2 regions of the Spirosoma flavus genome follow, and region 2 is predicted to be linked to the other one. Evidence: riboswitches for the same ligand, from Rfam matches in the RefSeq annotation. Region 2 holds a riboswitch; the other holds the start of a gene.
What was found. A riboswitch is a leader RNA that binds a small molecule or an ion and turns the genes downstream of it on or off. The one in region 2 is predicted to bind cobalamin.
Positions count from the first base shown of each region.

Region 1: it holds a riboswitch for cobalamin, as region 2 does, so the genes downstream of both, ACYVF1_RS00420 (TonB-dependent receptor plug domain-containing protein) here and metE (5-methyltetrahydropteroyltriglutamate--homocysteine S-methyltransferase) in region 2, are expected to answer to the same signal.

Region 1 is NZ_BAAGZL010000001.1:102,965-118,294, reverse strand. Features, by position in the region: gene ACYVF1_RS00435 (SDR family NAD(P)-dependent oxidoreductase) at 99-1,139, shown strand; gene ACYVF1_RS00430 (Dph6-related ATP pyrophosphatase) at 1,168-1,857, opposite strand; gene ACYVF1_RS00425 (YncE family protein) at 1,854-2,909, opposite strand; gene ACYVF1_RS00420 (TonB-dependent receptor plug domain-containing protein) at 2,909-4,846, opposite strand; cobalamin riboswitch at 4,928-5,236, opposite strand; gene ACYVF1_RS00415 (SDR family oxidoreductase) at 5,273-6,046, shown strand; gene ACYVF1_RS00410 (sugar phosphate isomerase/epimerase family protein) at 6,129-7,073, opposite strand; gene ACYVF1_RS00405 (hypothetical protein) at 7,171-8,859, opposite strand; gene ACYVF1_RS00400 (hypothetical protein) at 8,893-10,098, opposite strand; gene ACYVF1_RS00395 (hypothetical protein) at 10,321-10,944, shown strand; gene ACYVF1_RS00390 (helix-turn-helix domain-containing protein) at 11,148-12,296, shown strand; gene ACYVF1_RS00385 (serine hydrolase) at 12,347-13,726, shown strand; gene ACYVF1_RS00380 (FecR family protein) at 14,065-15,087, shown strand; gene ACYVF1_RS00375 (TonB-dependent receptor) at 15,295-15,330, shown strand, end outside.
Region 2 is NZ_BAAGZL010000008.1:219,446-234,775, forward strand. Features, by position in the region: gene ACYVF1_RS29575 (putative Ig domain-containing protein) at 1-5,526, shown strand, start outside; gene ACYVF1_RS29580 (LytTR family transcriptional regulator DNA-binding domain-containing protein) at 5,628-5,966, shown strand; gene ACYVF1_RS29585 (autotransporter outer membrane beta-barrel domain-containing protein) at 6,228-7,970, shown strand; gene ACYVF1_RS29590 (acyl-CoA thioesterase) at 8,415-8,822, opposite strand; gene ACYVF1_RS29595 (methylenetetrahydrofolate reductase) at 9,022-9,993, opposite strand; partial or broken gene ACYVF1_RS29600 (6-carboxytetrahydropterin synthase) at 10,135-10,458, opposite strand; gene metE (5-methyltetrahydropteroyltriglutamate--homocysteine S-methyltransferase) at 10,508-12,817, opposite strand; cobalamin riboswitch at 12,964-13,155, opposite strand; gene ACYVF1_RS29610 (Lrp/AsnC family transcriptional regulator) at 13,330-13,791, shown strand; gene ACYVF1_RS29615 (hypothetical protein) at 13,894-14,244, opposite strand; gene ACYVF1_RS29620 (PadR family transcriptional regulator) at 14,627-14,965, shown strand; gene ACYVF1_RS29625 (ABC transporter permease) at 14,953-15,330, shown strand, end outside.

The sequences.
Region 1 (15,330 bases), on a different contig from region 2:
GTGAGGTCGGTTATGCTACCATAGAATGGGAAGCCGAACAGGCCACTCGTGATCCGGCTCCCGGAATATACTCAGAACCATCAACGTAGTAAACTTACATGCACTTATCAACCTCAACTAAAACTCTCCTTTGGGCCGCAGCCGGGGTGGTTACGCTGGCTTCCGTCAGAGCCGTACTGGCCCGAAAACGTAAATTCGATTTCCGTGGAAAAACGGTAGTTATAACCGGAGGCTCCCGCGGCCTTGGCCTTGAGCTGGCCAGGCTATTTATACAGGAAGAAGCGAAACTTGCAATCTGTGCGCGTTTGGAAGGAGAACTTGCCACTGCCCGGCAGGAATTGGAACAGCTGGGCGGTTCAGTATTTACGCAAGTTTGTGATATTACCGATAAAATGCAGGCTGAACAATTTATTCGATCTGTTCAGCAGGAAGTGGGTCCAGTGGACGTATTGATAAACAATGCGGGGGTTATCAGCGTAGCGCCTTTTGAGCACGTTACGGAAGATGATTTCCGGGAAGCGATGGACACGCATTTCTGGGGGGCCTTCCACCTGATCAACGCAGCCCTGCCGCAGATGCTGGAGCGGGCCAAACGAGGGGAGTCGTCGGGACGTATCGTTAATATCTCGTCGATAGGTGGCAAAATTTCGGTTCCGCATCTCCTCCCCTACTCGGCCAGTAAATATGCGCTGGTTGGCTATTCGGAAGGTTTGCGGGCGGCTCTACAGAAATACGGCCTCTACGTAACAACTATCTGCCCCGGCCTGATGCGTACTGGCAGTCCACGTAACGCTACGTTCAAAGGGCAGCATCGCAAAGAATACGCGGCTTTTAAAATTGGCGATTCAATACCTTTGTTCACCATGAATTCGGAGGATGCCGCTCACGAAGTTCTGGAAGCCTGCCGGTATGGTGAAGCCGAACGTCTTCTGGGCGGACCCGCTAAACTTGCCAGCGCCATTCAGGGCGTAGCACCCGGCCTGTTGTCCGAAATCATGGGTTTCGCCAATACGCTTTTGCCCAATCCGGGTGGCATCGGCGAATACCGGGCATCCGGCGCTGCCAGTGAAACCCCGTTATCTTCGTCTTTTTTGACCAACCTTACTGACCAAGCTGCGGAGAGAAACAATGAGATTTAACGTAACACAAGAGGAAATCCGCGCTACGTTACGTTAAATCCTGATACCAGAATCCGCTATCCCAACCGCCCTCAGACGAATACGTTCGCCGAACGATTTCGCCTTTCACAAACGGAATGGGCGACGAAAATATAGGGCCATCGTACACAAACGAATGATATTCCCCATTTTCACCGCAGGGATCGACGGTTTTGGGCAAGTCTTTGAGCAAGTCCAAGTTGAGTTCGCGACCAACAAAATCAGCTGGCAGTTGTTTTTCATTGACGCATACCAGCACCGCCCGGAACCCCAGATCAACAAATTCGTGAATCAGTTCAGTCGTGTTACGTTGCCAGAGCGGAAAGCTGGCTTTCAGATTCACCTGTGCTAGTTGGGCTTCGCGATACTGGCGCAGATCGTCCAGAAAAATGTCGCCAAAAATGGCCGTTGTAATGTCCTGTGCTGCAAATTTCTGTAGCATTTCGGCCATTCGAGCGTTGTAAAGTTCCATCGATACGTCGCCGGCCAAACGTAGCATTTCTAACGGAATCTGTAGCCGATCTGCCTGTTTTTGAAGCAGTTCAATACGAACGCCATGCATACTTACCCGTTGATGCTGCTCATTCACTGACGTTAGTAGCGACGTAATGTTCCACTGCCCCGACCGTAGGCTATGATACAGAGCGAGGGCCGAATCTTTGCCCCCGCTCCAGTTCATAATGGCCCGATCGCGACTCATCGAAAATAAAAGCCTGATGGCGCAATTTCGGCCTTTACGGAGTCGATCAACGTACCACCTTCATCGTACCGCACTACGTATCCCGCCTGCTTATACGACGGAACGACTGCCCCATAAATCACTTTCGTTTGCGGATCAACACCCAGCGCATTAAACGAACGGGCGATTTTCTGCATGCCCGACGCTGTGCTCGAGCTGGTATCAAGCCGGTACGTTCTGCCATTCAGCGTGTAGTAAAAAGCTCTTCTATCAGCGTTGAACGTAACATTGGCTGGTGCAGACGCAAATGTCAATCGCTTGAGTGTGGCACGGGTGGCAGGCTCAATCTGAAATAAATCTTTTGCGGCCAGTATCCAGAGCTTCCCATCGGCGTCAAGCCCGATTGGTTCCGGCGTTGCAACAAAATCGATCCGTTGCTTCACCTCGTCGGTATTGGCGTCGACAATTAGTAGGGTTTTATCTCCGCTGTAGGTAGTGCTGCCCACAAACACCTCCGTTCCGGCCAGCACCATGCGTTCGGCTCCTTTCACGGCTGGTATTTTCTTTGTGACTTTACTGGCATTCAAATCAACAACAGCGATATAGCCCGGATCTTTGTAGAACGTGCCTTTCGAGAAATCGCCTGATACGTCCCAGCAGCTAACGTAGGCCCGATTTGGCCCAACCTGAATCACCTGACGCGGATTTTCAATATCCGGCGATTTCAGCGTAAAGCGCGTTTTAAAATTCGGAGACTCAACTACTTCTACCTTGTCCTGCCCGGCCGTGCTATTATCAACCAGAATCAGCCCTTTGCCGCTTATATCAGCATAGCCCTGAATACCACCGCTTAAGGTCATAGTAGGATTAGAAGTCCTGAAAATATCGGTCAAAATAGTCTGGCTACCGCGCGGCAAAAATGAAACCGTACCGTTATTATCGCTGAAGTTACCCGAGTTCAGGATAAAAATACCTGACTCATAAGGAGTTGGTTCCGGATCAGACGTTTTACAGTTCCATACGCTCAGCGCCAGTAAAACCAGAGCCAGTCCTTTTGTCGATTGCTTTTTCATTAGGTATTAGAAGGAAAATTAATAATCAGATTGAGCGCCCAGTTACGTCCCGGAAGAGCATTCCGTTTGGCGCTGATGGCTAGCGTATCAAATACGTTGTTTGCCTGTGCCTGCACCCGAACCGGCACCGGGCCAAGTTTCATGAAATGCTCCAGCAATACGTTCGTCAACGTAACACCTTTGAAAAACTGGGTATTGTCGAACGTAACGTAGCGCCGGGAGGTCGTTTGCGCTTGGATGGTCAGCCGCGTTTTGGCGCGTTGCACATAGGCGTTGAACGTACCGGTATGCACCGGAATATAAACCAGTTGTTTACCGACTACGTCCTGCGCATACGTATCATACACCCGTTCCTGCGACGCCCGCGTGTAAGCATATCCCGTCCGCAAACCCGCCTGCCAGCCATTTCGTGCATAAGTCAACGTAGTCGTGAATTCCAGCCCGCGTGCCACGACCAGTTGCAGATTTTCGACATGGTAGTTTTTAGCCGGGTTCCAGTATGCCCAATCATCGACGCGATTATGGTACGCGGTGGCCTCGGCAGTTAATTTTAGTTGATCGGAGAACGTAGCAGTTGCAGCCAAGCCACCTTCTATGTTCATACCACGTTCCGGTCGCTGGTCAGGATTGCCCAGTACGAGCCAGTATCGCTCATTCAACGTAGGAACGCGATAGCTATAACCAATTGAACCTTTGGCAATTACATTCCAGATGCTATGTTGAATCAGTTTATATTCTACACCCAGTGAAGGGGTCAAAGGCGGGTTGAAGCGTGTAACAAACGCCTGCCGAACATTAGCCGATACCAGCCAGCGATTGGTCTGGAGACGTAGCAACGCGTATAAATCCTGTCGATTTTCGGTAATTAATCCGCCACCATAGCCATCCGTTCGCGTGCGATAATGCGACCATTCTCCACCAACGCGCAGATTTAGATTGACGGATTGATGGCCCGGCCAAAGATTAAATTCCCGTTCGACACGACCAATAAACCGGTCCGTTTCGGTATGACTTGGGTTTGAGAAATCTTCTTTGGCGTAATCAATCAGATCGCGAATCCAGCCCAGTCGAATGCTCAGCTGATTGGCTTCATACGTAGTAAGAAAACGAGCCGATTGCGTGCGGGTACGTTCGCGCGCAATGGTGTCCTGCGGGGCGATAATTAGGTCATTATCAGTCAGCCACGCATTGACTGAAATCTGTTTCCCGCTTTTGTGGCGAAAGAATAAATCCTGAACCAGCCCGCGTTGCGCCGTTGTCGATGGTTCGACGAAATAGCCGCTACGTTCCTGGTAAGGATATTTATTGTTGAGCTGATGCCGATATCCAAACGTTCGTCCAGAAAGCTGCCAGTTTTCGCCCAGTTTGGCACCATACCGAATCCCCAATTGCGTCTGGTAATTCTGAAACGACGCCAGTTGCTGACCTAACGTAACACTGAATTTCTGTTTCCAGTTAGGCGCACTGCTCAACAAAACGCTCCCCCCTACAGCATCAGAGCCTACTACGCATCCACCCGCCCCATACTGCACCGATAATCGGTCGAAACCAGCTACGGGAAGTGTTGAAAAATCGGTTTGCCCCAGGTTCGGCTGGTTGATGTTGATGCCATTCCAGAGTACAGCCGTGTGGTTCGCCGATGTACCGCGAAACGAAACCGTTGCCAACTGGCCAGAGCCGTAATTTTTGAAAGCCAATGGCGTATTGAACGTCAGTAGATCAGTCAGTGAGCCAAACTGAAACTGGAGCAACGTAGTAGAATCGATACGTTGAAGTTTCTGCCCGGCAATGAACCGTTCGGGCGCAATGGCACGTACCGTCACCGCCGACAGCGACACCACCGAACTCGTCCGCAACGTATCGTTTTGCGCCACGCTACGTTGCCCGGCTCCTAAACCGACAAACAGGCCCAATACCCACCACCGAAGGGCTTGCATTTCACAGTTGATGTTAAAAAGTGTGTCGAAACCAGTTGGTTTCTATCGACACGCGGTTGAGATGTTTCCTCCGAACAGCAGAACAGCGGATGATCGTCGGCAGGTCTCCTGACTCATCACATCGGTCCGGGCCTTCCCGCACTGATAATCAGCACAGTGACCATGTAGAGAGAACCGAAGTTGTAATGTAGGATGTAAGATATATGGTGTATAATGTATGATGGCTAAACCTATCGCCGTCTATCATATATTATACATCATACTTCATACATTATTCATTACAAAATGATTTACAGTTGCGGGGACAGCGCTGGGGTTGCACCAACTTCCCTTTTAAGCCTTGAAAGCCATCTCGAAATGACATCAGGCACCGAAAACTAAGCGCAAAGGTAGCGTTATTTGCAGAATATCTTAACAATCTGATTTATGAATCCATCGCTCTGGTCGCTACGTGGTCAACGCGCGCTTGTTACGGGCGGCACTAAAGGTATCGGCGAAGCCATTGTTTCTCAGTTCCTTGAGCTGGGAGCATCTGTGTTTATCGTCGCTCGCGACAATACATTACTTCAGCAGAAATTAGCGGAATACCGAGAACAAGGCCATACCGTGGAAGGCATAGCTGCCGACGTGAGTCAGCCGAACGTAGCGGCTCAGGTTATCGAAGCTGTTACTAATACGTGGGGAAATCTCGACATTCTGGTGAACAACGCCGGTACGAACATTCGCAAACCCACCGCCGATTACAGTTCCGCTGATTATGACGTAGTACTGAACACCAACCTACGCTCGGCTTACGAAATGACGCAGGCTGCTTATCCGCTCCTAAAATCGTCGGATACGGGTGGGCGGGTTATTTTTGTTTCGTCGGTGTCGGGATTGGCAAGTACGAGCAGTGGATCGCTTTACGGCATGACTAAAGCCGCGCTGGTGCAACTGACTCGAAATCTGGCAGTAGAATGGGCTGGCGATGGTATCCGGGTCAATTCGGTAGCGCCCTGGTACATCAAAACGCCCCTGGCCTCGCCGGTGCTGAACAATCCGGAGAAACTGGCGGGTATTCTCAAACGAACACCCATGAACCGCGTTGGCGAACCGGAAGAAGTCGCATCGGTAGTTTCATTCCTGAGTATGCCCGCTTCGGGTTACGTCACCGGCCAAACAATTGCCGTTGATGGCGGTTTGATGGCGTGGGCGTTTTAAGCGTTAGAAGTTATAAAGCACCGTTTTTATCGTTTAGACCGACTGACGGAATGATAAAAACGGTGCTAAAATAAGTGAACGCTTACACGCCGGCCACCATCGCCTTCATTTTGGCCATCGCGGTTTGCGTGACGGTTGCGGCATCCTGTGCGTAGTAGTTTTTATTGAATACTTCCAGCGACAGAATAATAGGCTGGTCGGTGCGCTTGATGATCTTGAGCGTTTCCTTGATTGGCGCGATGCCGTCGCCGGGAAAAACACGGTCGGCATCGGTGATTTTTTCGCGAGGAAAATCCTTTGTGTAATCGTTGACGTGGAAGATTTCCATCGCCGGTTTACCGACCAGTTTTAAACTTTCAACCGGCGTGCCGCCTTTGTAGAGGTGATAAATATCGAGCAGTACCCGCGCCGATGGATGTTTGCTTTCGATGGCCACAAACATAACTTCGCTCAGCTTGCTCAGATTTGGCGAAAAGCCCCACAATTCCAATTGGGGTACGACGCCCGTTTTGTCGCCTATTTCCAGAATGGCCCGGTAGCGTTCGGCAGCCTGGTATAAGTCTACTTTAGCGCTTCCCGGCGTTTGCGCCCCGATGGGGGGCGTAGCCACACGTTTACAACCAACTTCCGCCAACATTTCCATTTCGCGCTTCATCTGGTCGAGACCTTTCGTGCGGGTAGCTTCATCGTCTACAATCCAGGGCGCAAATCCGATAGCGTTTTCCACTTTGATACCCGTGTCAGACAGCACTTTACGCGCATCGGCGGCCGTAGCACCCGATTTCAGGTACGTTTGCAGGGTTTCAATCCATATCTCCACCGAACGAAAACCCGCTTTAGATGCCACTTCCAGTTCTTTCACAAAGCCAAGTTTATGACCCCGAATCGTGCTCATATTCAGGCACAAAGTAAATGGAGCGGCAGCAGTTGGGTTAGCTGAGGGCAAAGCCGACGTTGACGTAAGTGATGCACCAGCGGTGACCGTCAGGGCGGTTAGGGCTTGGCGACGGGTTACGGATTGAGCCATAAAGCAGGACGAATAATAGCGAAAGCGATTTTCCCCAACAGTGAGGAGGTTATTGATTTACGCAGACAAAAACCAAAAATCTGGCTAAACTACTGCTTCAAAGCAAGGGATCGTTCACCTGCGTATCGAACACGCCCGTCAGTACGCGCCCGTTACGTTTCACCTGTACCCAAATCCGGTAATGCCCCGCCCGAGGAAACGCATACGGAAACTCAACCATGTTATTGACTTTCATCGCATGATCCATACCGGGCATTGCGGCCGCCAATAACTTATTTTTTTCGGTTTCAGGCAGCGTTTTCAGCTTCTGTACGTAGGCGTCGATGCTGTCGCGGAATTGAACGGCGTTGGGGTAATGAAACGTCCGCGACGTATCGGCAATCCGTCCCACCATTGATCCTTCGGCCGCCATCGAATACGTACCGACGGGGTGAAGATGGATATATACCGACCCGTCAGAACGTAGTATGGCGGCATGGCCGGGCATTCCCAGATACGGTTCCAGTGCAGCCGCTTTGCCCTTTGCATCAGCAACGGCGAATTTCAGCGTATAGAGTTTGCCTGATTCCAGTATTTGACTCGGTTTATCCATCCAGAGCATCGTTGACCCATCTTCCAACGTAACGCTGGCCCCGGGTTTCCCGCAAACCACCATGTCGTTATCAAGATGCGGTACGTTTACGGCATTGGCTTTCACGCCCATCGGTTCGGTAACGAGCCAGCTATCGTCTGGGTCGGAAGGCTTGGCGTTGGCAGCTGCTTCGGCGCTGATCTTCAAAAACGGTACGTCGATGGTGTCGGTTAATGTTTCGGTGAAGCCGCTCCGGTATACGACATCTGAATAAACCAGGTATTTCCCTCCCGGCAGCATTGTTGGCAAAGAAGCATCATAATTTAACGTATCGCGCCGGTTTGGGTGCAAGTGCGCGAATGCATCTAACCCCGGTATCCGCACTACAAACGTATGCATCAGCTTTCCGTGATCGGGCAGCAGGTAGCTGAAAAGCCGTTTTTGCTGATTGCCCGCTTTGGCTGTATCGAACTGAATAGTGAGCTGCCGTTGGGCATCAGCGATACGCACCGACGTATTGATTCGAGCTGGCTTATAAAGTTGTTCGCTCTTATATTCCTCAGCCGTACTGTTCCACCACGACCGCCAGCCGGCCATAATTAACGTAACGGTAACCAGTCCGATAGCCATACCAATGAATCGTTTACGACGTAACGCAGTTGTTACCGGCTGGCCGGGCGACGTAATCCCGTCTGCATTGCTGGCTCCGATAATTGTAATCAGCATCACAATTAGCAGCAGGCCCATTGCCGCCAGGCCCCAGCCTGTTCCGGCAGGCATATCACGCATAGCGGTAGCAATGGCCACTACCGGCACTACCACCTGTTGTTTTCCGTCGGGACCGTCGATGCTTATTTCTACACTCGATGAGCCCGAATCCATCAACCACAAATCGCCCTCGTAGCGGTTCTGGTCAACGTGTGTTAGAACATCGTGCGTGGGTGCGCCTTTGTCACCAGACCGGAAATAGATAGGTCGCGCACCAATTTCGCGAACGCGCCCCTGTTCGACAAAGACCGTCACTTTCGCCGTTCCAGGTACTACGTCGGGTGGACTAACGCTAATCAGAAGCTGGTATTTACCGACCTTCTTTTGAACGATAATACCCGAACTACCAACGTGCGCCGTGGCAATAATTGAGTACGTGAATGAGACAATAAATGAATAAAACAGGACGTACCATTTTATTCGATTGCTATTTATAATCGAGGACATTCTAGTTTTTTGTTTCAGTTCTTATTGGAAAATTTACCGTGCTATGCGTTTCATCCAGTTACCCCAGTAGAGGCCGACGCGGGCGGATAATGTGGCATAGAGAAGCGATTTGGCAAAACCCATCCAGAAATCGGCGGACGATTGCTGATACCAGGGAGCAAATTCAAAGCGGTATTTCCAGTCCGGCGGGCTGTCGTAGGACCAGGAATTCGACAGAAAGAAACCGTTACGTGCGTAAGGCGACGTCTGCAAAAATTCGCCAAATGGCCATTGAACGGCGAGTAGAATCAACATAAACACCACACCATAAATTAAAGCTAATACCCAGTCGTTCAACTTCTTTTTCCCGTTCGTGGGGTTTTCGAAACGATGCATCAGCCAGTCAAGCGCGAAAGCGGGCACAATGAGCAGCATCGGAAAATGAAAAGGCTGGTAGTGCGTAATTGGATTCAGCACTGGTCCGAGCCGGGGCGTAGCCGAAAAGAAGGGAAGGATCCAGCTTGGCAACAGGAGTGCCAGCATGTACAGTCCGGCGATAATGGTTATTGGCCAACGTAGCAGCGACGCCCGACCAACCGCCAGCAGATAAAACGGCAGTACGATTGCCGCCGTAGCGTAGTATACCGAGTTATGCGATTCAAATTTCCCCATCGACTCCGAGGCCATTGAAAAGAGCATAGCCAGCAGCAGAGCAGCCGCAACCGCAAACAGCCATTTCAACCGGGTGGCACGGGGGCCATCGAGCAACAATTCGGCTTCGGGCAGGGTGCGATACTGATTCTGAAGGGCCAATACACCCACCATCGCACCAAATTGCACCGTCATGATACCGATGGCCAGAATGGTATGCGGTGGGGTTAAAATCTGAACGTCAAGGCCATACGTATTATGCCACCAATCATCGAAAGGAGCCGACGTTAGCATCATCAGCGCCCCCCACACGCAGAACATGGCCCCCAGTGGCCCATAAAAAACGCCCCAGAAGGGAACGGCCTGGGTTCGGCCGGGATGATTTCGGGAAAAGGTCAGGTTCAGAATTTGGTAGGCAGAAAAAAGCCCCGCGACAATGGCACCGACATAAATTACTACGTGCGGAGGGGCCAGTAGACCATCGCGGCCAATGCTCATGTGCCACATGATGTCCCAGAGCAGGCCCATGACCACACAAAACGAGGAAAAAACAACAGCGTAGATGTAACTCTGAATGCTTGGAAAAGAGGAAGAAACGGCTGGGCGCATTTTTGGAACGAATTTGGCTATTCAAAATTAATGATGCTGGATCAGACAAAAAGGTTGCGTTCTATTAATCGGTAATATGACCTGCTGAATTAGCAAAAAAACTTACCCAACCGTTTGCTACGTTCAGATAGTACGTTTTGGGTTCTCTGATTCAACGGAACACGAATCAACTGATTTCTAGCGTTATTTGCATAATTATTCCCATAATACAGTCATATTACCATGCTACGTTTAAAAGCGTCTTTTCGGGTTTCTTCACTTACACTCACTTTATTACTGCTCGGCATAACCCTTTTTATGAGTGGCTGCGTACCTGATTTTCTGCTTTCTGATCCCGATTGGGTGGAAATCGATGCCGGAGAACACGAGCCGAACCCGAAACGCAAAGTAGGTATTACGATTGCTCCTACTGAAATCACCGCCACCGTTACGTTCGATAGCAGCTGTATTTACGACATTGGCCAAGCCGATGCCGACGACTGGAATAAAGTCATCGGTATAGGCTTTGTTGGTTCGAAAGATCAGGACATTACGACTGGCGTACCTCCGCATCAGGTCGATGGCGCACGGGTTGGCTGGCGCTGGAATCCGACGCGGAAACGTATCGACTTGGGCGCGTATGTGTATGTCGGTGGCGTACGTACCGACTTTAAAGTGGCTGAAGCTGCGATTAATACGCCGACCAAAATGACCATCAAAATCGATTACGACCGCAAAGTCTATCAGATTCTGGGCGGCAAAACGATTCCGTTTACCCACAACAAGACCTTTGGCTACAACACAGGATTGTATTTCGGTGGCAATCAGCCCGCTCCGCACAAGATTCGCGTAAAGATTGTCGATTAATTAAAGGCCCCGACAGGCTCTGGCTGTCGGAGTCGCGTCAGCGACTAATTATGTAGCTACAAACCATCCGGCAACTCCGACAGCCGGAGCCTGTCGGGGCCTGTTAGGTACGTAGCAGCTCCAGTTTTATATCTAGACGCAGGAATAAAGAGTAATACTTCGGTAAAAGACTCTTTTTTCTGCGTCTTTTCTTTTTTCCCAAGATGACTATTTCTCCCTTTGACATCATTTTGCTGCTGGGTACGGTGCAGGGATTTATCCTCGCTACGTTGCTCTGGACAAATAAAAAGGGACGTCAACTCTCGAATCGGCTGCTTGCTACGTTGATTGGCTTATTGGCGATGATGAGTCTGGCGGTGGGTTTTCCGCAAACAAACAGATTGGTTGGCCTCACGTTCGAATTGTTGCCGTTTATTATGGCGATGCCCATTGGGCCACTCATCTATTTTTATAGCCAATCAATGCTGGACGCTTCATTCCAGCTCGGCAAACGCGAACGACGCCATTTTTACCCGGTTATTCTGGACATGGGCGCAAAAATTATCGGCTGGGTATTTATCGCAGGGCTGATTTTAGGCTTTTTCGAGCAGAAATCAGGTCCTTTCTGGGGATACGTTATGGATGAATACAACGCTTACGTCGACATTCCTCGATGGGCTTCAGTAACGATTTACTTATTTCTGACAAGACGGTTTTTGAATCGATACGAGACTTCCGTTTCGAGCGCCAACTATCCGCAACTGCGCTGGCTTCGGCAGTTCGTTCTGGTGTTTCTTGTCTTTCAGACCATCTGGCTGATTCACCTGATTCCCTACATTTATCCGGCCTCGCGATATCCTTTGCTCGACCTGTTTGGCTGGTATCCAATTTACATTCCGATCACCATACTTATTTACTGGCTTGGCCTGAAAGGGTATCTTCATACCCGTACGGAGAACGTAGCGCAACCTGCGCCAAAACCGGCCGGGGCAGAATTGCCAGAAAATACAGTAAATCAGGTGGCCGATACGTTGCGGAAAGCGATGGTAACAGACCGGCTCTTTCTGGATCCTGAGTTGACCGTCGAGAAAGTAGGACAACACACGCAATTGCCACCGAAACTCATTTCGGCGGTGCTGAATCAGCATTTGCACAAGGGATTCAATAGCTTCATCAACGAATACCGCATCAGGGAGGTAACGCTACGTCTTATCGACCCCGCTTATGAACGCCTGACACTCACTGGAATTGCTTTCGATTGCGGCTTCAATTCGCAGGCTACATTTCAGCGGACATTTAAGCAATTAACGGGCGTATCGCCCAAAGAATACCTGAGTCAGCACGCAAAAAATACCAATCAAATCCAGATTTGAGCAGATTACTACGTTGTTTTTAGCCTGGTTTGCCCTAAAAACAACGTATCATGAAAACGTTTTTGTTAGCCTTCGCTACGTTCCTGATTGCGGCTTCATTTACATTCGTATCGGCCCAATCCACGGCTGAAAAACTCGAACAATACCTACAGGCCGCTGCGGATTTGCATCGCTTAAACGGCTCGGTGCTTATTGCCCAGAAAGGTAAAATTCTGATTCAGAAAGGCTACGGCTGGCGAAACGAAGCCGCAAAAATCCCCAACGATACGTCGAGTATTTATCAGCTGGGTTCGATTACAAAAACGTTTACCGGCGCGGCCATTCTGCAATTACAGGCCGAAGGCAAGCTTTCGGTCAAAGACAAACTCAGCAAATATTTTCCCGATTTCCCCAACGCTGACCGGATTACCCTGGACGATTTGTTTGCGCACACATCGGGCATTTACGATTACAAAGGTTTTCTTTATCAGAAAGACGGTCCAGATAAGATCGATTTTACGCGTCCAATCGACAAAAACCGGCTGGTGTCGATGTTTAGCAATAAGCCCACTACCGGAAAACCAGGGGGCGACGTGAATTATACGAATTCAGGCTATTATCTGCTGGGATTGCTCATTGAAAAACTAACCGGAAAACCATTTGAAACCGCCATCAGGGAGCGTTTTCTGACACCGCTTGGGCTCACGAACACCGGCTTCGATTTTACCAATTTGAAAAAATCGGGCAAAACCGTCGGCTATACGTATCGCAAAGACTCCGTTTTGGTGGCAGAAGCGCCCATCGACTCAACAGCGGGTTATGCGGCTGGCGGTATGTATAGCACGGTAGGCGATTTGTACCGTTGGGCGCGGGCGATTCAGGCCAACCGATTTCTGAGTAAAGCCGATTGGCAGCGTTCATTTACGGGTATTGGTAAAACAATGTGGAGTTATGGCTGGGGCATCAATAAATTTAAGGGAAAACAGACGCTTGTGTTTCAGAACGGTAACCTGCCTGGGTACGCTACGTTCTTTGTGCTGATTCCCGAAGAGGATATCGTCTATATTTTGCTGGCTAACGTCGATGATGCATCGGACCTCACAACACTCGAGCCAATGCTTCGCGATTTGGTATTTATTACGTTCGGAGAGCCCTATCAAATACCAAAAAATCGGAAAAGTATTACGCTCGATGAAAGCGTACTGCGTCAATACGTCGGAAATTATCAGCTCGATCCAAAACGGATTCTGTCCATTACGTTCGATAAAGGAAAACTTTTCTTACAGGTGACCGGCCAAAGTAAATTCGAAATCTTTCCCGAAACTGAAACCGACTTTTTCCTCAAGGCTGTTGATGCACAGTTGACGTTTCATAAGCTGGCAACGGGAAACGTATCGCAGGTGGTTGTTCATCAGAATGGCGATTTTGTGGCCAAGCGGATAACGCCGTAGTGAAGAGTCTGTCTAAATTTCCTCCCTGGTACGGGCTAATCTTGTAAGAGTTCGTCGCCTAGCGACCTTATGTTTGTAGCAATTAGTGGTTCAAATTTTTAGTTGCCGTCGCTACGCGACGGAGGGGTTTCTTTGCTTCTTTTTTCTATAAACATTAGGTCGCTACGCGACGAATCCATTCACGATTAGCAGTGATGACAGGGATTACCTATTCTGCAAAGTCAGGTTCTTCAACCTGACTTTGCAGAAAGTGCATTTCACTTTTTTCAATTTTTTTCGAAACCGAGTAAGGGTTACCCCTTCGGCGCGCGACTTAGGACTTGTAACATCCCTAAGCCATGCCGAAAATTTCTCCCTCCCTACTTGACAAATACCTCAGGAACGACTGTACGGAGCAGGAAAAGCAACAGGTAGAAGCCTGGTATGCCTCCCTGCAAAACAACACCGATTACCTGAGTTCGTTTCCCGAAACCGAACAGCAGCAATTGCAGGACGATACGTTCCTGGCCATTCAGGAGCGGTTATCTGTCGATCATGAGCCAATAATCCGGCGGATTTCATGGGGATGGACGGCCTGGCTGGCGGCCTCCATACTGCTGGCGATTGGCGTTTATGTAACGTATCGGGACTCCGCTAAACAGATCGCTGCTTTTGATCAGTCGAAAACACGTCAATCCAGTCACGTAACGGTGGCTAATGCCATTCATTTCACCAATAAACAAGCTCGGCCAGTTGTTCATAAGTTGCCCGATGGCAGTTCGGTCTGGATGCATGCAGGAGCTTCCATTACGTACCCAAAGCAGTTCGAGCTCGACAATCGGCGGGTAACGTTTTCGGGCGAAGGCTTCTTCGACGTAACGAAAGACAAAACGCGGCCATTCTTCATTCACAGTGGCGAAATTGACATTAAAGTATTGGGAACCAGCTTCAACGTAAAGGCGCTCACTAGCAGTAAAGTTTTTCAGGTGGCGGTTGTAACGGGACGGGTGCAGGTAAGCGCATCGGACCATACGCAGAAAAAACAGCAGGTTATTCTGAAACCGCAGCAGCAGGCTACCTTCGAAATCGACTCCAAACGGCTTACTGCTACGTTGATTCCGACCCCTTCCCGGAAGGCTATTTATGAGCCAATCAACATTGTATTTGACAACGCGCCTTTAGATCAGGTTTTAGCCAGCTTACAGAAACGATTCAACGTAACATTCCGGCTGGTGAATCCCAAACTCAGCTCCTGCCGACTGAACGCTGATTTTGAGCATCAGGCTTTACCCGACATTATGGAAATGCTTTGTGCGGCCCTTGACGTAACATACACGATGTCGGGCAACACGATTGTACTTAACGGCACTCCCTGCGAATAGGACTGTGAATCAACGTAATACCTGATATAAACCAAATACTAACCTGTAACTCTTTATTCAGCCTATGCAAGAATTTACCTGACAAACTTCATAACCAAAAAAGCCGGGAGTGTACCACCACCCCGGCCAAAATACCATCCTCATTTCGTACCACCGAATCAAAGGATGATGAATCAAACAGTGACGAACCATCTGATAACCAAAATTATGCAAAAATCACTCCTTAACAAGTCCGTTGACTGG
Region 2 (15,330 bases):
AGTATCAGCAGTGGAAATGCGGTAGCCGTAAATGGAACTGCGGTTTATGTAGGGGGCTATTTTTCTGGCAACGTAACGATTGCCGGCACCGCACTGACGGCTAATGGTTCATCCAATGATGCTTTTCTGGCGTATTTTACAGATAACGGCAGCACCGCTACCGATGGAGGGGCTTTATCAGGGGGCAGTACCAATACCGACCAGGGAGCGGCCGTTAGTGTTATTGGAAATGCGGTTTATCTGAGTGGTGCCACACGGAACGGAGCCGTATTTGGTTCAAATACTGTTAGTTCGACGGGTCCTTCTACCGTTCCGTTTATTGCAGTGGCGCAGGGGCCATCAACTGGGCCCATTATCAGCAACTTTGCGTCAGCACCTGCTCCGGCATGTGCCGGTAGTCCCGTTACCTTTACGGCCACTCTTGGCAACGTAACGGGAACCTATGCCTATACATTAGCCAGTAGTAGTGGGTCCCCATCTTCAGGAACAGCATCCAGCACAAACTTTAGTCAGAATTTAACTCTCACGGGTTCCGGTTCGCAGACAGTCACACTGTCCATTTTAGCCAATGGCCAGACCGCGTCAGCAACGACGACCGTTGCTCAACCCTCGCCCATTATGAGCGCTACCGCCGTCACCAACGTAGCCTGCAATGGAGGCAGTAACGGGGTAGCTTCTGTGATCGCATCAGGCGGGGCAGGTGGTTATACCTACAAATGGAGTACTGGAAGCACTCTGCAGACCATTACGGGCTTAATGGCAGGAGTCTACTCGTACACCATTACTGACGCCAACAGCTGTACCTTCTCCCGAGCCGTTGTCGTCACCCAACCCTCGGCGCTGGTCAGCTCTACCGCTGTTACCAACTTGGCTTGCAATGGAGGCAGTAACGGGGTAGCTTCAGTGGCTGGATCAGGCGGGGCAGGTGGCTACTCCTACAAATGGAGTACGGGAAGCTCTCAGCAGACCATTACGGGCTTGTCGGCAGGGGTCTACTCGTTCACCATCACTGACGCCAACAGTTGTAACAAAACCGGAACAGCGACCATCTCTCAACCCTCGGCCATCGTCAGTACGACCGCCGTCACCAACGTAGCTTGCAATGGGGGCAGTAATGGGATGGCTAGCGTAAGCGTATCCGGGGGGGCCGGGGGCTATACCTATAGCTGGTCTCCTTCGGGGGGCACAAACGCCACCGCGACGGGGCTATCGGCAGGCTCCTATACCATTACCGTCACCGATGCCAACAACTGTTACCACTACCGGACGATCACGGTCACCGAGCCACCAGCCCTCGCCGCCACTACGTCCGTAACGGCCATTACCTGTCAGGGAGCCAATAATGGCCGGGCCCGGGTGAACGTATCCGGTGGTGCAGGGGGCTATAGCTACAGTTGGTCTCCCTCGGGGGGGACCGGAGCGCTGGCAACCAACCTATCCCCCAACTCGTACACGGTTTCCGTCTCGGATGCCAACAACTGCCTCCTCACCCGAATCGTCTCCCTGACTCAGCCGGCGGCTCTGGCCGCCACCCTATCCCAAACCAACATCACCTGTAACGGCAGCGCGAGTGGAGGGGCCAGCGTGAGCGTAACGGGTGGTACACCGGATTATACCTACAGCTGGGCGCCTTCGGGAGGGAGCGGGGCCACCGCCACAGGGCTATCGGCGGGTTCGTATACCGTAACCATCTCCGATGCCAACGGCTGCCCTTCGATCACCCAAACCGTTTCCCTCACGCAGCCCTCAGCCCTGACCCTAACCGGCTCGCAGACCAACGTAACGACCTACGGCGGAAGTGATGGCGTGGCTCGGGTCGACGTATCGGGTGGCGTACTAAGTTATAATTATACGTATCACTGGGGACCCGGCACCCTTACCGGTGAAAGTACGTCCAGCGTATCCGGCTTGAGCGCCGGTGTCTATTCGGTTACGGTCACCGATGCCAATACCTGCTCCAAGACGCAAAGTTTTACCCTTACCCAGCCAGCCGCTCTGACCATCACAGGGTTTGGGGCAAACCCGGGTACGGTATGCGCTGGCAGTCCTGTTACATTTACGGCGACGATTGGCAACGCAACAGAACCCTATGCTTATACCCTGACGACTCCTGGTGGCAGCAACGTCACGGGCACGGCGTCGGGTACGGCGTTTAGTCAACTCCTAACCGCTTCCGCAACCGGCAGTCAATCTTTCTCACTCATCGTGAGCGCCAACAATCAGCTAAGAATGGCGACGACGAGCGTACTGGTCAACGATTTACCGATGCTCACCCTCAACAGCAGTAGTGTCTGCGCAGGCGAGCTGGTGAGTCTATCCGCCACCAGCGGATTGAGTAGCTACACGTTTACCGGAGCCAGTGGACCTATCGCCGGTTCGGGTAACACCCGGACTATAGCAGGGCTACCGGCCAATACGTATAGTTTCACCGTAACCGCTACGAATGCCCAGGGCTGTTCCAACTCAGCGACCACCGCTGTAACGGTAAACCCGCTGCCCAATGCCCAGTTGACGGCTGCCCCCTCGACCACGCTCACCTGTACCAACACGAGTTTGACACTAACGGCAACGGGCGGGACGAGCTACAGTTTCACCGGGCCAGGCATAGCCAGTCAGGATGCGACTACGGGAACGGCAGTCGTCAACGCCAGTGGCTCGTATTCGGTCCTGGTGACTAATACGATCACCGGCTGTCGAAGCGCCACCACGATTACCATTGAGCAGAATATCGCCCTGCCAACGGTCAGCATCAGCCCCACCAATGCTACGTTGACGTGTGCGAATCCAGCCGTGAGTTTATCGGCCGTTGGCACGGGCAGCTACCGCTGGAGTACGGGAGCTACTACGGCCACGATTTCGGTCAGCACGGCCGCTACGTATTCGGTGACGATAACGGGCGCCAACGGCTGTTCGAATACCGCCACTTCCAGCGTGAGTGCCGACCAAACCCCGCCTTCACTCACGGTTAGCCCATCGACGGGCACGACGTTGACCTGCGCCACCCCGGTGGTGAGTTTATCGGCGGCTGGTGAGGGCTCATTGCGTTGGAGTACGGGTGAGACCACGCCGGTTATTTCTGTGAGTACCGCCAATACGTATTCGGTTACGTTGACGGGAACGAATGGCTGTTCGAGTACGGGTAGTGTCAGCGTCATACAGGATCAGAACCCACCTTCGGCCGCCATTGCTCCGACCAGCGCTACGCTGACCTGCACGAGCCCCATACTAAGTCTATCGGCCATGGGCACGGGTACGTATCGCTGGAGCACCGGCGAAACCACCTCCATCATCTCGGCCAGCGCGGCTGGTCCCTATTCGCTGACCGTAACGGGCACCAATGGCTGTTCCACGTCGGCCACCACGACCCTATCGCTGGATACGACTCCCCCTCCGCTGAGCCTCTCCCCGATCAGTGCTACGTTGACCTGCACTACGCCAGTGGTAAGTTTAAGCGCGTTGGGGAATGGTTCACTCCGTTGGAATACAGGTGCCACTACGGCTTCCATCAGTGCTACGTCGGCCGGCACGTATTCGGTTACCCTGACGGGTAGCAATGGCTGTTCGAGTACGGCATCCAGTAGTGTGGCGGTCGATCAGACGCCACCGGCGCTGCTGATTTTACCAGCGAGTGCTACGGTAACCTGTACCAATCCGGTAGTCAGTCTGTCCGCTATTGGTACGGGAAGTTATCGCTGGAGCACGGGGGCTACTACGTCGGCTATCTCAGTCAGTACGGCTACTACGTATTCGGTAACGCTCACCGGCGCCAACGGCTGTTCGAGTACGACCGCGGCCAGTGTGAGTGCCGATCAACTTGCGCCATCGGTGAGCATCAATCCGGCCATCGGAACGCCGGCTAGTACTACGTTGACCTGCAGCACACCAGTCGTGAGTTTGACGGCAGTGGGTAGCGGCAGCTATCGCTGGAGTACCGGCGCTACTACGGCCAGTATTTCGGTGAGTGTAGCGGGTCCGTATTCGGTAACGCTTACCGGCGCCAACGGCTGTTCGAGTAGCGCCAGCGTGAGTGTGAGCGCAGACCAGACCCCACCTTCGCTCTCGATCACCCCCTCGAGCGCTACCTTAACCTGCGCTAGTCCAGTGGTAAGCTTGAGTGCGGTAGGCAATGGTACGTATCGCTGGAGCACCGGCGCTACTACGGCCAGCCTATCGGTCAGTGTGGCCGCTACGTATTCAGTAACCCTTACCGGGGCGAACGGCTGTACGACGGTGGCCACTGTCATCGTCAGTGAAGACAAAACTCCTCCCCTGGTGAGTATCTCGCCAGCGAGTGCTACGCTAACCTGCACCACCCCCGTGGTGAGTCTGAGCGCTCTAGGCAGTGGTACGTATCGCTGGAACACGGGTGCCACCACGGCCAGTATTTCGGTCAGTGCAGCGGGTCCGTATTCGGTTACGTTAACCGGGGCGAACGGCTGCACGGCAACGACCAGTGCCGCTGTGATTTACCAGAACTGCGGCCCGACGGTGGCTAATATTATTCCGTCACAATCGGCTACGGTAGGGAGTGCCTACAGTTATACCATTCCGGCCACTACGTTCACCGATGCCGAAACGCCCAATAGCCTGACTCTGTCGGTGAGTGGCTTACCGGCCGGGTTGAGCTTTGTGTCGCCCAACACCATCACGGGTACACCCTCCACAACGGTGGGCTCACCCTTCACCGTGACCGTGGTGGCTACCGATCCGGGTGGCTTATCGGTTGCGACGACCTTTACGCTGACGGTGCAACCGCGTAGTTTCGCCATTACCGGGGTGACCATGCTGGACTGTAATCACATTAGTTACTTTGAACGACGCATCAATTTCACGGTCAGCTTTGAGGGCACGAATGGTCAACCCATCAGTCTATCGGTCGTCAACGAGGCTACGGCTGTCGCCATCAATGAGCCCTATCAGTTGAACCTGTTCACCGACAACCCGGTGATTGTCTTCAAGGCTCGCCAGCAGGGCACGCCGGGCGAAGCCAGCTTTAGCTACAACTGGCTGGCGTTCTGCGCCAATGGCAATCCGCGGGTGGAGAACGCCATACCGCCCCAGTCGGCGACAGTAGGGCAGGCGTTTAGCTATACCATTCCGGCCAACACCTTCACCGACGCTGAAACACCCAACTCGCTGAGCTTGTCGGTGGTGGGTTTGCCAGCGGGTCTGAGTTTTGTGGCACCAGCTACCATCGCCGGAACGGTGTCGGCCTCGGCCAGTGCGTTCTACAGTGTGACGGTAATCGCTACCGATCCGGCTGGTGGTTCAATTTCGACGATTCTTCCCCTAAGTGTGGTGAACTCAGGTGGCTGCGGGAGTATGTTCACCCTGAAAGTAGGCGACTGGAACGATCCCGCCACCTGGTCTTGTGGCCGAATACCGGTACTCACCGATGCTGTTACGCTCAACCATGCGGTGAGTTTACCCCCTACCTATCAGGCACTAGCCCTGCGGGTGATATACAGTACTACAGGCAGGTTGCTGTTTGGTGCTAGCAGTCGGCTAAAGCTAGGCGGGAATTAACGTCTGAAATAAGGAGTCAGTAACTGTAGCAACGGTTCCTACAGTTACTGCCCCCAACTAAAACTATAAGCACGTTAACCTCCTGCCTTCGGTCAATTCTTATGAAACCAACGCCCTATTTAAAAACTCATCAACCCCATAGTCAGCCCCAGGTGAGTTGGGCGCTGGCCGAAGGCAACTACACCCATGTGCATTTTCACAACGGGGGGTACTACCTGTCGGCCATCACCCTGGGCACTATTTGCCAGCGTTTTCCCTACCTGGTGCGGCTGAGCAAGCAGCTGGCGGTTGATCCTGGGTTGATTGTGGGCCGGCATCGCAACGAGACCCGACAACTGGTGGTGGAGTTCGGGGTGGGCGGTACTAAGCAGGAGGTCGTGATTCCGCGTCGGCGGGTTCGTGAGGTTAAGCAACTCTTACGCGGGCTTGATGTCTGGTGATTTGATTATGTATACTAGGGTTATGAACAGTTAGGCCAGTACGAGGTGGTCCTCTCAGCCGAGTATTATAATCATGTGCGCTGGTTGAATTAAAGCGAAAGAACGCAACGTCTATACGAAACGCTGGCTCTACTGGGGCTGGCGTTTTTGCTTTACCGTTCGCTCAAAAGATTGATTAAAATCTAGGCAAACCTTCGCTTTATCTGCTGACATTGAGTCAATTGCCAAACGTTTATTCATCTACTAAACTATTTCCTTACGATGAAACACTTCTTTTCCACTTTCCTGCTACTGGTTCTGCCTACCCTGCTGCTGGCCCAGGGCAACTATGTAGCTAATAGTAGCAATAACTCCAACACGAATTCTTATGGCACCTTTAACACGCTGGTAGGGCCAGGGGCCGCTGGGGCAGCTACGCTGACAGGAGATCGAAACGTAGCTGTTGGCTACAATGCAGGCGTGGTGCTCACCTCAGGGTATAGGAATAGTTTTGTGGGCGTAGATGCAGGGCGCAACACGAATACGGGTTACCTAAATACATTTATTGGTGCTGAAGCGGGATTGAGTTTGACCAGCGGGCCTAACAATACGTTTGTAGGCGCTGGTGCCGGGCGATCTATGACGGTTAGCGGGGCTAACGTGTTTATTGGGTCACGAGCCGGGACTAGTCTAGCCACGGGCGCATCGAATACGATGGTGGGCTATCAAGCCGGTGCTTATGCCAGTGGAGGAAGTTTGAATATTTTCATGGGTACTTCGGCTGGCTCGTACAATAAATCGGGGAGCTATAATATCTTCCTGGGAATACAAGCTGGCCATGGTAACGATTCAGGCGGCTATAACGCCTATATAGGCAATACAGCCGGATACAATAATTCGACTGGAGAGGCCAACGTGTTTGTGGGTAATATGACTGGGTATAGCAATACGAGTGGTGCCAACAATGTGTTTCTAGGCACCCGTGCGGGCTATTACAACCGCACCGCTAGTAATAACGTCTTTATTGGTTACCAAGCAGGTTTCTATAACACCACGGGCATTGGCAACCTATTTATGGGCAACGCAGCCGGAAGTCAAAGTAACGGGTCTTACAATCTGTTCATCGGCAATGGCTCAGGCGGCAATACCACCACTGGTCTGGGCAACACCTTTATTGGCGATGGAGCCGGACTGGGCAACGCTACTGGTCAGAACAACACTTACATCGGCCGGGCAGCCAACTACTCGGGTAACGGGGCAGGCAATTATAACACGTTTATCGGCTTTGGAGCAGGTACGAACGGGCCTACAGTCAACAACTCCACCGCCATCGGCGTCAACGCCATCGTCACCGTTAGCAATGCGGTGGTTTTAGGCGCACCCGGGGCTAAAGTGGGTATCGGCAACTCGGCTCCCAACAACACCCTGGAGATCACAAAGGGCACGGCCAACCAGTCGGGTCTGCGGTTTACCAACCTCAACAATTCCTCGCCCGCCACCGCCCTCAATCAAACCAAGTTTTTATCAGTCAACGAGCAGGGTGATGTGGTACTAGCTAGTATGAACGGCTCAGCACGTGAAGGCGTGAGTGAATCACTGTGGCAGCGCAAAGGCTCGCTTCTGCAAAGTACCCAAAACGACGCAGTGATCATTGGCAGTAACGTAGCACGAACGCCATCGGGTTATAAACTGTTTGTGGAGGATGGTATTCTGACCGAGAAAGTCAAAGTAGCGGTCAAGAACACGAGTGACTGGAGCGATTACGTATTTAAGCCAAATTACTTACTCAAGCCATTGTCTGAGGTTGAACAGTACATTCAGAAGCATGAGCACCTACCGGGCATTCCATCAGCCAGAGAAGTGGTTGAAAAAGGCGTCGACGTAGCGAAGATGGATGCTAAACTGCTGGAGAAGATTGAAGAACTGACGCTGTACAGCATTGAGCAACAGAAGACCATCAAGCAGCAGCAGTCCCAGATTGATGAATTGAAAGCCCTCATGAAACAGGTTCTGGAGAAGAAGTAAATTCCAAATAATTGCCGCATCACAGCCGCCTGGAGTTATTCCGGCGGCTTTTTTCTTTTTCACCACCGTTAAGTAAAATCACAGATACAAATGAAGTTAGTCTATCAATAACTCACGTACTTTCCCTCACAACCCGAGGAAACGCTCAATGGTAGTGCTTTCTTCATATGGTGTGGATAAAAGCTGAAAAGCAGACGGGTAGTGCTCGTCTGCTTTTTATGTTATAACTATATAAGTAAGTACCAAAGGGGCTAGTTCCTCGGAATTTGAGTGAGAGATTTAGTTGCTTAGAGGAAATAATAAATCAAGTGTCTCTTAAAAAAAGCGTTTTTGGAGAATAACTGAATCAATTGTTATGGCTTGATCATTTAATCTTCCACCCTATTACTAAGCAAGTAAATCTATTATAAGAACGCTTCAGTTAATTTATAGCAGCTTCGTATCTCAAGACAACACGGGGATGGAATTTCGATTCTCGTCCAGAGCCACAAACGTAAATGAACCGTGAATGGCCCGATGTCGTTCTAGCGCATACATTTCCTCCACGTAAATTTCTACTCCGATCCGAATACTAGTATTCCCCACGTGTTCGACTTTTCCAACCAATTCAATAATGGTGCCCGCAGGAATTGGCTGAGTAAAGTTGATTTTATCGGACGAAACCGTCACCATGCGCTTGCGAGAAAATCGAGTGGCTGTAATAAAAGCAACTTCGTCCATTAGTTGCATAGCAGTTCCACCAAACAACGTATCGTAATGATTGGTCGTATTAGGAAAAACGGCCTTAAAAATGCGGGTCTCAGCCAACGCTATCCGCTCAGCAAGGGAATCAGGTTGGTGATTAATGTCCATTCAGAATTCGGGTGATGGCCTTCTACACTCGAAGCGTCGCTGGCAACGCGGGCAGCTAATCGATTCATGTTTGGTAACGCATTTTGTTCCATTCCTTTCATTAGACATAAACGGTATCGTCTTCTGCTACATGGTGAAAGTAAAATAAGGTAAAAATCTGCTCGGCTAATGAAGCCTACTGTTCAGCCTGACTAGCTGATCACAGTTGGTTGTCATTCATCACTTGATAGTCTATCACTGACTGTCTAACCCCTTTCTCCTTTAACATCTGACCAATTTCATCCGCCATATAGATCGACGCTTCAATCTCAGCTTTGCGAATGGCCACACTTTCAATATTGAACCCGAAAGGAATAGACCGCTCCAGGCAGTAGGTCGTCAAGCTAGCAGCAATATCGAGGCATATCTTCACCGATTTGTCAAGAATATCGTCCGATGTTTTCAGTTCTTCCTGCAATTCATCTGGTACGTGAATGCCTAGCCACTCCATAAAATGCAGGGTTTTGGCCGATCCACAGGCGGTAAGTGTAAAAATGAGCGTTGGCGGTTTTACGCGCTGCCTGTTACATCGGTGTGCCAGGTCTGCGATAACCTGCTGAGCATAGTCAAGATTAAAAACGCATTGAGAAATAAAGTACGATACCCCACAGCTCATCTTGTCCAACATCCGGACATCCTCATCATGGAGTACTTGATGCCGTTCCGGGATGGTAACCGCACCGATAACGGAGGTATCCCGGTGTTTGCTCCACAGGTGGTAGGCTTCGGTAAGGCTCGTTTTGATGGGAGAATCCGGTGCGGGTACACCCACAAAAATGGGATAGAACTGGTGGCTATGTAGTTCTTCCAACCAATCCGATAGCTCGCCCGCAGAGAATTTCCCAGCAGGACGGTAAATTATTTTCGGTAGGGGTAAAGGCCCTAGATTACGGGTGGCAAATTCGATTGGATCAAGGGCATTGATAAAGGGAAAGGGCCTTTCTTCGGCTGTTCGGGCCGACTCATCCTGAACATCATAGACCACGAGCGCATCGATATCCAAGCCTACCAGCCGGTCAATTGTTTTTTGGGCAATCTCGGCCACGCGTTCAGGCGTGGTACTGGCTTTGGGTGGCGTAATACCGTAGAGCAGCACGCCTGACTCGCCAGATTTAATCTTTTCTAAAAACATGCGGGTACTTAAGTTATGATTTTAGGCTTCAGACGATTGGCGAAATTACTCCCCAAAATATTCGGCGGAATTATTTTCGGTTTCATGCAACCTGACCGAATGCAGATAAACCCCCTGGTTCCTTTCGATCGGTGCTTTCAGCTAATTAAAAATCCCAATGCAGAGCAGCTCTGTTGTCGCCATTTTACCTCGCATAAAATCCACATCCAGGTTGAGGTTTTTGTGGTCGAGCTTTTCAATCACCTGATCCTATATAATCACTTTAAGCCGTGTCAAATCGATCAGATACCCGGTTGATTCACGAATCTCCCCCTTGACGGTAACAAACAGGTTGTAATTGTGTCCATGCCAATTAGGATTAGCGCACTTGCCAAATACCGCTTTATTCTCTTCAGCACTCCAGTCTTCCCGGTACATCCGATGCGCTGCATTGAAGGTTTCCCGGCGTGTAACATAAATGACCATCGATAACTTTTTAAATCATGAAAGGCGGGCGGTATCGCCCGCCTTTCTCCTAGTAAAGGACGCTTTCGGTACTGATTTGCTCCCGGGCCTGCTGAGCAGCAGCAACCATGTTCGCGATAGCGACTTTGGTTTCCGGCCATTTCCGCGTTTTCAACCCACAATCTGGGTTCACCCACAAGTTTCGGGCCGGTAGTAAGTCAGCGGCCTTGGTTAAAAGCGAAATCATTTCTTCCGAGCTGGGAACCCGTGGCGAATGGATGTCGTAAACACCGGGGCCAATCTCGTTGGGATACTCAAAATGAGCGAAGGCATGCAGCAATTCCATTTGTGAGCGTGACGTTTCGATGGTGATCACATCAGCATCCATGGCAGCAATGTGTTCAATAATGTCATTAAACTCGCTGTAGCACATGTGGGTATGGATCTGCGTTTTATCGGCAACACCGCTGGCCGTTACCCGGAAGGCTTTCACGGCCCAATCCAAGTAATGAGGGCGCTTGGCTTTTCGCAAGGGTAGCCCTTCCCGAATAGCCGCTTCATCAATCTGAATAATGCCGATACCGGCAGCTTCCAACGCCAGCACTTCATCATGAATCGCCAAAGCGATCTGGTTCGTGGTGACATCACGGGGTTGATCGTCGCGTACAAAAGACCATTGCAGAATCGTTACCGGACCGGTCAGCATACCCTTCATATATTTTGCCGTTTGAGCGGCCGCGAATGTAATACAGCGTACGGTCATGTCGTAAGGGCGGCTTACATCGCCATAAATGATGGGTGGTTTTACGCACCGGCTGCCATAGCTTTGAACCCAACCATTTTGGGTAAACAGGAATCCTTCGAGTTGCTCGCCGAAGTATTCAACCATATCATTCCGCTCAAATTCACCGTGAACCAGCACGTCCAGCCCTACAGATTCCTGCCAGCGAATCGTCTCGATGGTAGCCTGCTCGATGGCCTGTTCATACTGCTCCAGGGTCAAATCACCTTTCTTAAAACTGGCCCGCAGCTGCCGAATATCATCCGTTTGGGGAAATGAGCCAATCGTCGTTGTTGGGAACGAAGGCAGTTGGAAGCGGTTGCGCTGAATTTGCTGACGGATTGGGAACGCACTGCTACGCGTTGCGTCAGAATCAGTAATGGCGGCAACCCGATCCTTCACGACTTGCTTATGCACTTTCTCCGAAGAACGGCGACTGGCAATCGCCTTTTTGTTGGCATCCAGTAACTCCTGGGCCCCTTCAACGATTTGCCTGAGTTCACTAACTTCAGCTAGTTTTTGTTTGGCAAAGGCCATCCAATTTTTAATGTCTGGGTCCAGTGCAGTTTCCCCGTCAAGGTCAATCGGACTATGTAGCAACGAGCAGGATGGTGCCACAATCACACGATCAATACCTAATTTTTCAACGGCCTTATTAATCAGGCTCAATGATCTCTCGTATTCGTTTTTCCAGACGTTACGTCCGTCAATAACACCCAATGAAAGCTGAAGCTGTTGAGGAATCAAGGCCAGCACTTCATCTAGTTGCTTAGGGGCGCGAACCAGATCAATATGTAAGGCCTGAACGGGTAGGTTCACAGCTAAAGCCGTATTATCCAGTAGGCCTTCAAAGTATGTGGCAACTAGCAGGTTAACGCCACTCACTTGGTCAGCCAGCGTACGATAAGCATCGTTAAACGCGTCCTTCTCTTTTTTCGACAGATCAAGCGCCAAGAAAGGTTCATCCAACTGAATCCACTGAGCCCCTGATTCTTTCAGCCGGTTAATAATTTCGATATATACCGGAATCAGTTTACTGATCAGATCAACGCGTTCGAAACCTGGCTCTTTTTCTTTACCCAGCAGTAGGTAACTGATGGGCCCCACCAGCACAGGCTTGGCCTTGGAGCCTAGGGATTGTTTTGCTGTGTTGTATTCGTCAAATACGTTTCCGTGGAAAATGGTGAATTCCTGATCGGTCGTAAATTCGGGAACGATATAATGGTAATTCGTATCCAGCCACTTCGTCATTTCCATGGCCGTCAGATCCAGCCCTTCTTTCTGGTAGCCACGAGCCATCGCGAAATACAGATCAGCGATCCCCTTCTCGTCTACTTTAGCTGAAAGTGATGCATACCGTTGAGGAATAACCCCCAGCAACAGGCTCATATCCAGTGTCTGATCATAAAAACTAAAATCATTGCAGGGGATCAGATCGATACCCGCCTCCAGTTGGGTTTGCCAGTTTTCCTGCTTAATGGTTTGGGCCACCTGGTTTAAGGCCGTCAGGTCGATTTTGCCTACCCAATACTGTTCAGAGGCTTTTTTGAGTTGTCGTTGTCCACCAATCCGAGGGTAGCCCAGGTTCTGAGTTCGCATTATCGTTACTTGTTTGGTAAAGAACAGTTGAACGTGCTTTGCTAAACGAGACAGCGGCTCCGGGAAGGACACACAGATACAGTGGCAGCCATTTGTATAGCTGTTCAGGTAAAAAGGTCAGACTACGTGTTTTATTCCGCGAAAACATTATCCAGCTGATATAGGCAGATATCCTGACTTGTAACCTGGCGTCCGTCCTTCCCAACTCTAAATCAGTCAGTGGACATGCATGAGACGACAGAGGGTACGTTACTTACAGTTGCGCGACAGTTCGTGATTTTCACACGATTCCCTCTACATTCCGACTTTCATCGAAAACCTATTCCAGTTGCTATAGAAAAGAACGATTATTTTAAGCCTGTAAGGGGATTAAAATTCCATACAAAGCTATAAATCAAGATTCAATATCTAATTTAATTCGGTTATTTTAGAATAATTATCTATTTTCGTTTCATTAATAGATAATTATTCTTTTAGAAGGATATATTTCATTACCAACAGATAATTATCCTATGGAAAAACTGGATGAAATAGACAGACAGTTACTCGAATTACTGGCAGAAAATTCAAAATTGACTATTAAAGAGTTAGCCGATCGGGTGAATCTAACGCATACGCCGGTTTTTGAACGAGTAAAGCGATTGGAGCTAAGCGGTTACATTAAAAAATACATCGCCTTAGTAGATGCCGAGAAGCTGGGCTATGGATTAATCATTTTTTGTAATATCAAGCTGAAACAGCACGATAAGCATATAGGTCATGAGTTTGTGACCGACATTGTTGGGCTGAAGGAAGTAGTTGAATGTTATAATATTTCAGGAGATTTTGACTTTCTATTGAAGGTTTATGCGAGAGATATGAAACACTATCAGGACTTTGTGTTCAATAAACTTGGCTCGGTGACCAGCATTGGAAGCACCCATAGTACCTTTGTCATGAGCGAGAACAAAAACTCCTATAATGTTAACTTTTAGTCCATAACTTGTTTATCTCGCCAAACGGCCGATTTTTATATACTCTCTCGTCTCATGTAGGAGCCTTTTCTGAGAACCTTCATCTCACGCTGGATGAACGCATTATTGTTCTTGAATGGAAAGAAGGAATAAATAGTAATTCTTGTCACCTGCGACAAAGCCAAGTTGCTTATCACTCTGGTAATAAGTACCGCTGAAGTTGACTTTCAAACCTGGTTTTTGAAAGTCAGTAGCTAAGTTACAAGTGTAACCCAGATCATGGGAATCAAAGCTATTGGGGACCCGAATAAAGTAGCTGCTTTGAGCGGAATCGTAATAAACCACACCGCTGGTATTTTTAACCTGTTTAACTAAAGCTCCAGCACTAGCGCAGCGGGGGGCAAGGGCCTCTTTTGTTTGACAAGAGCCTATGCTCAACAATAAGCTTACAAGTAGGAATAATCTGGCTCTCATATCGTTGATCTTTGCCTAAAAGATTCCCAGTGTACGACAATAGTTGGAATGAAAATCGATTTCCATCCCTTTTACGTGCTGACTTATAAAACCTACTTTATCTCAACTGGGAGCGATTCATGAGACAAAGGATTTCTAGATGAAAGCGCTTGCACTTCCAGAAACAATTCACCACCAGATAAACAATCAATGAGCTGTCCGCTATAGTACATTAATTGTCCATTTTTGGACAAAATTGTAGCTATTAATTCCACAAAACAGCTTTGGAAATGAGTACAAGCCTAGATAAAGAGTTTGGCCGAGTATTTGTACGACAAAGTCTATATTAATAGTACTAAGCTGACGAAAGAAGATATAACGGCGATTTCAATCCTTTTTCGCTATGAAAAGAGCCTTTTTAGGGGAGCTAGAGGAAGTTGTCTTACTGACAGTGGCCGCTCTACAAGAGCAGGCTTATTGCGCCTTGATTACTCAAACAATTGACCAACAGATGGCCCGTAGCATCAGCTTCCCTACGGTCCATACCACCCTGCAACGGCTTCAGGAGAAGGGTTTAGTTTCGTCAATGATGGGTGGTGCTACTGCCGAGCGGGGAGGTCGCCAAAAACGCCTGTTCACCCTCACGACGGCCGGTCAGCGTGCGCTGATCGAGTGTCGGCATCTGCGCAACCAGCTGTGGCAGCAAATTCCTACCCCCGTTTTACAGCTATGGGGCGCTTAACGGATGATGAAAAACAAAATCCAAGGCCACCCCGCTGGGCCAACTGGCTGTTGACCCAGTTCAGTCCACCTGGCCTGGAAGATGAGTTGCAGGGCGATCTGCTCGAAATGTACACGTACTGGGTGAAGACCGTCGGTGTACGGGACGCCCACTGGCGGTATGCATGGGCGGTTCTGCGGTTGATTCGCCCTTTCGCCTTGTCTAGTACCCAACAGACGAATGATTATTCCCAACCCAATCCCCTTAGCTCGACGATGTTACTCAATTATGTCAAAGTTGCCTGGCGCAACATGATTAAAAGCAAATCATTCTCTTCCATCAACGTATTTGGGCTGGCCCTGGGCATGACCTGCTGCCTGCTTTTG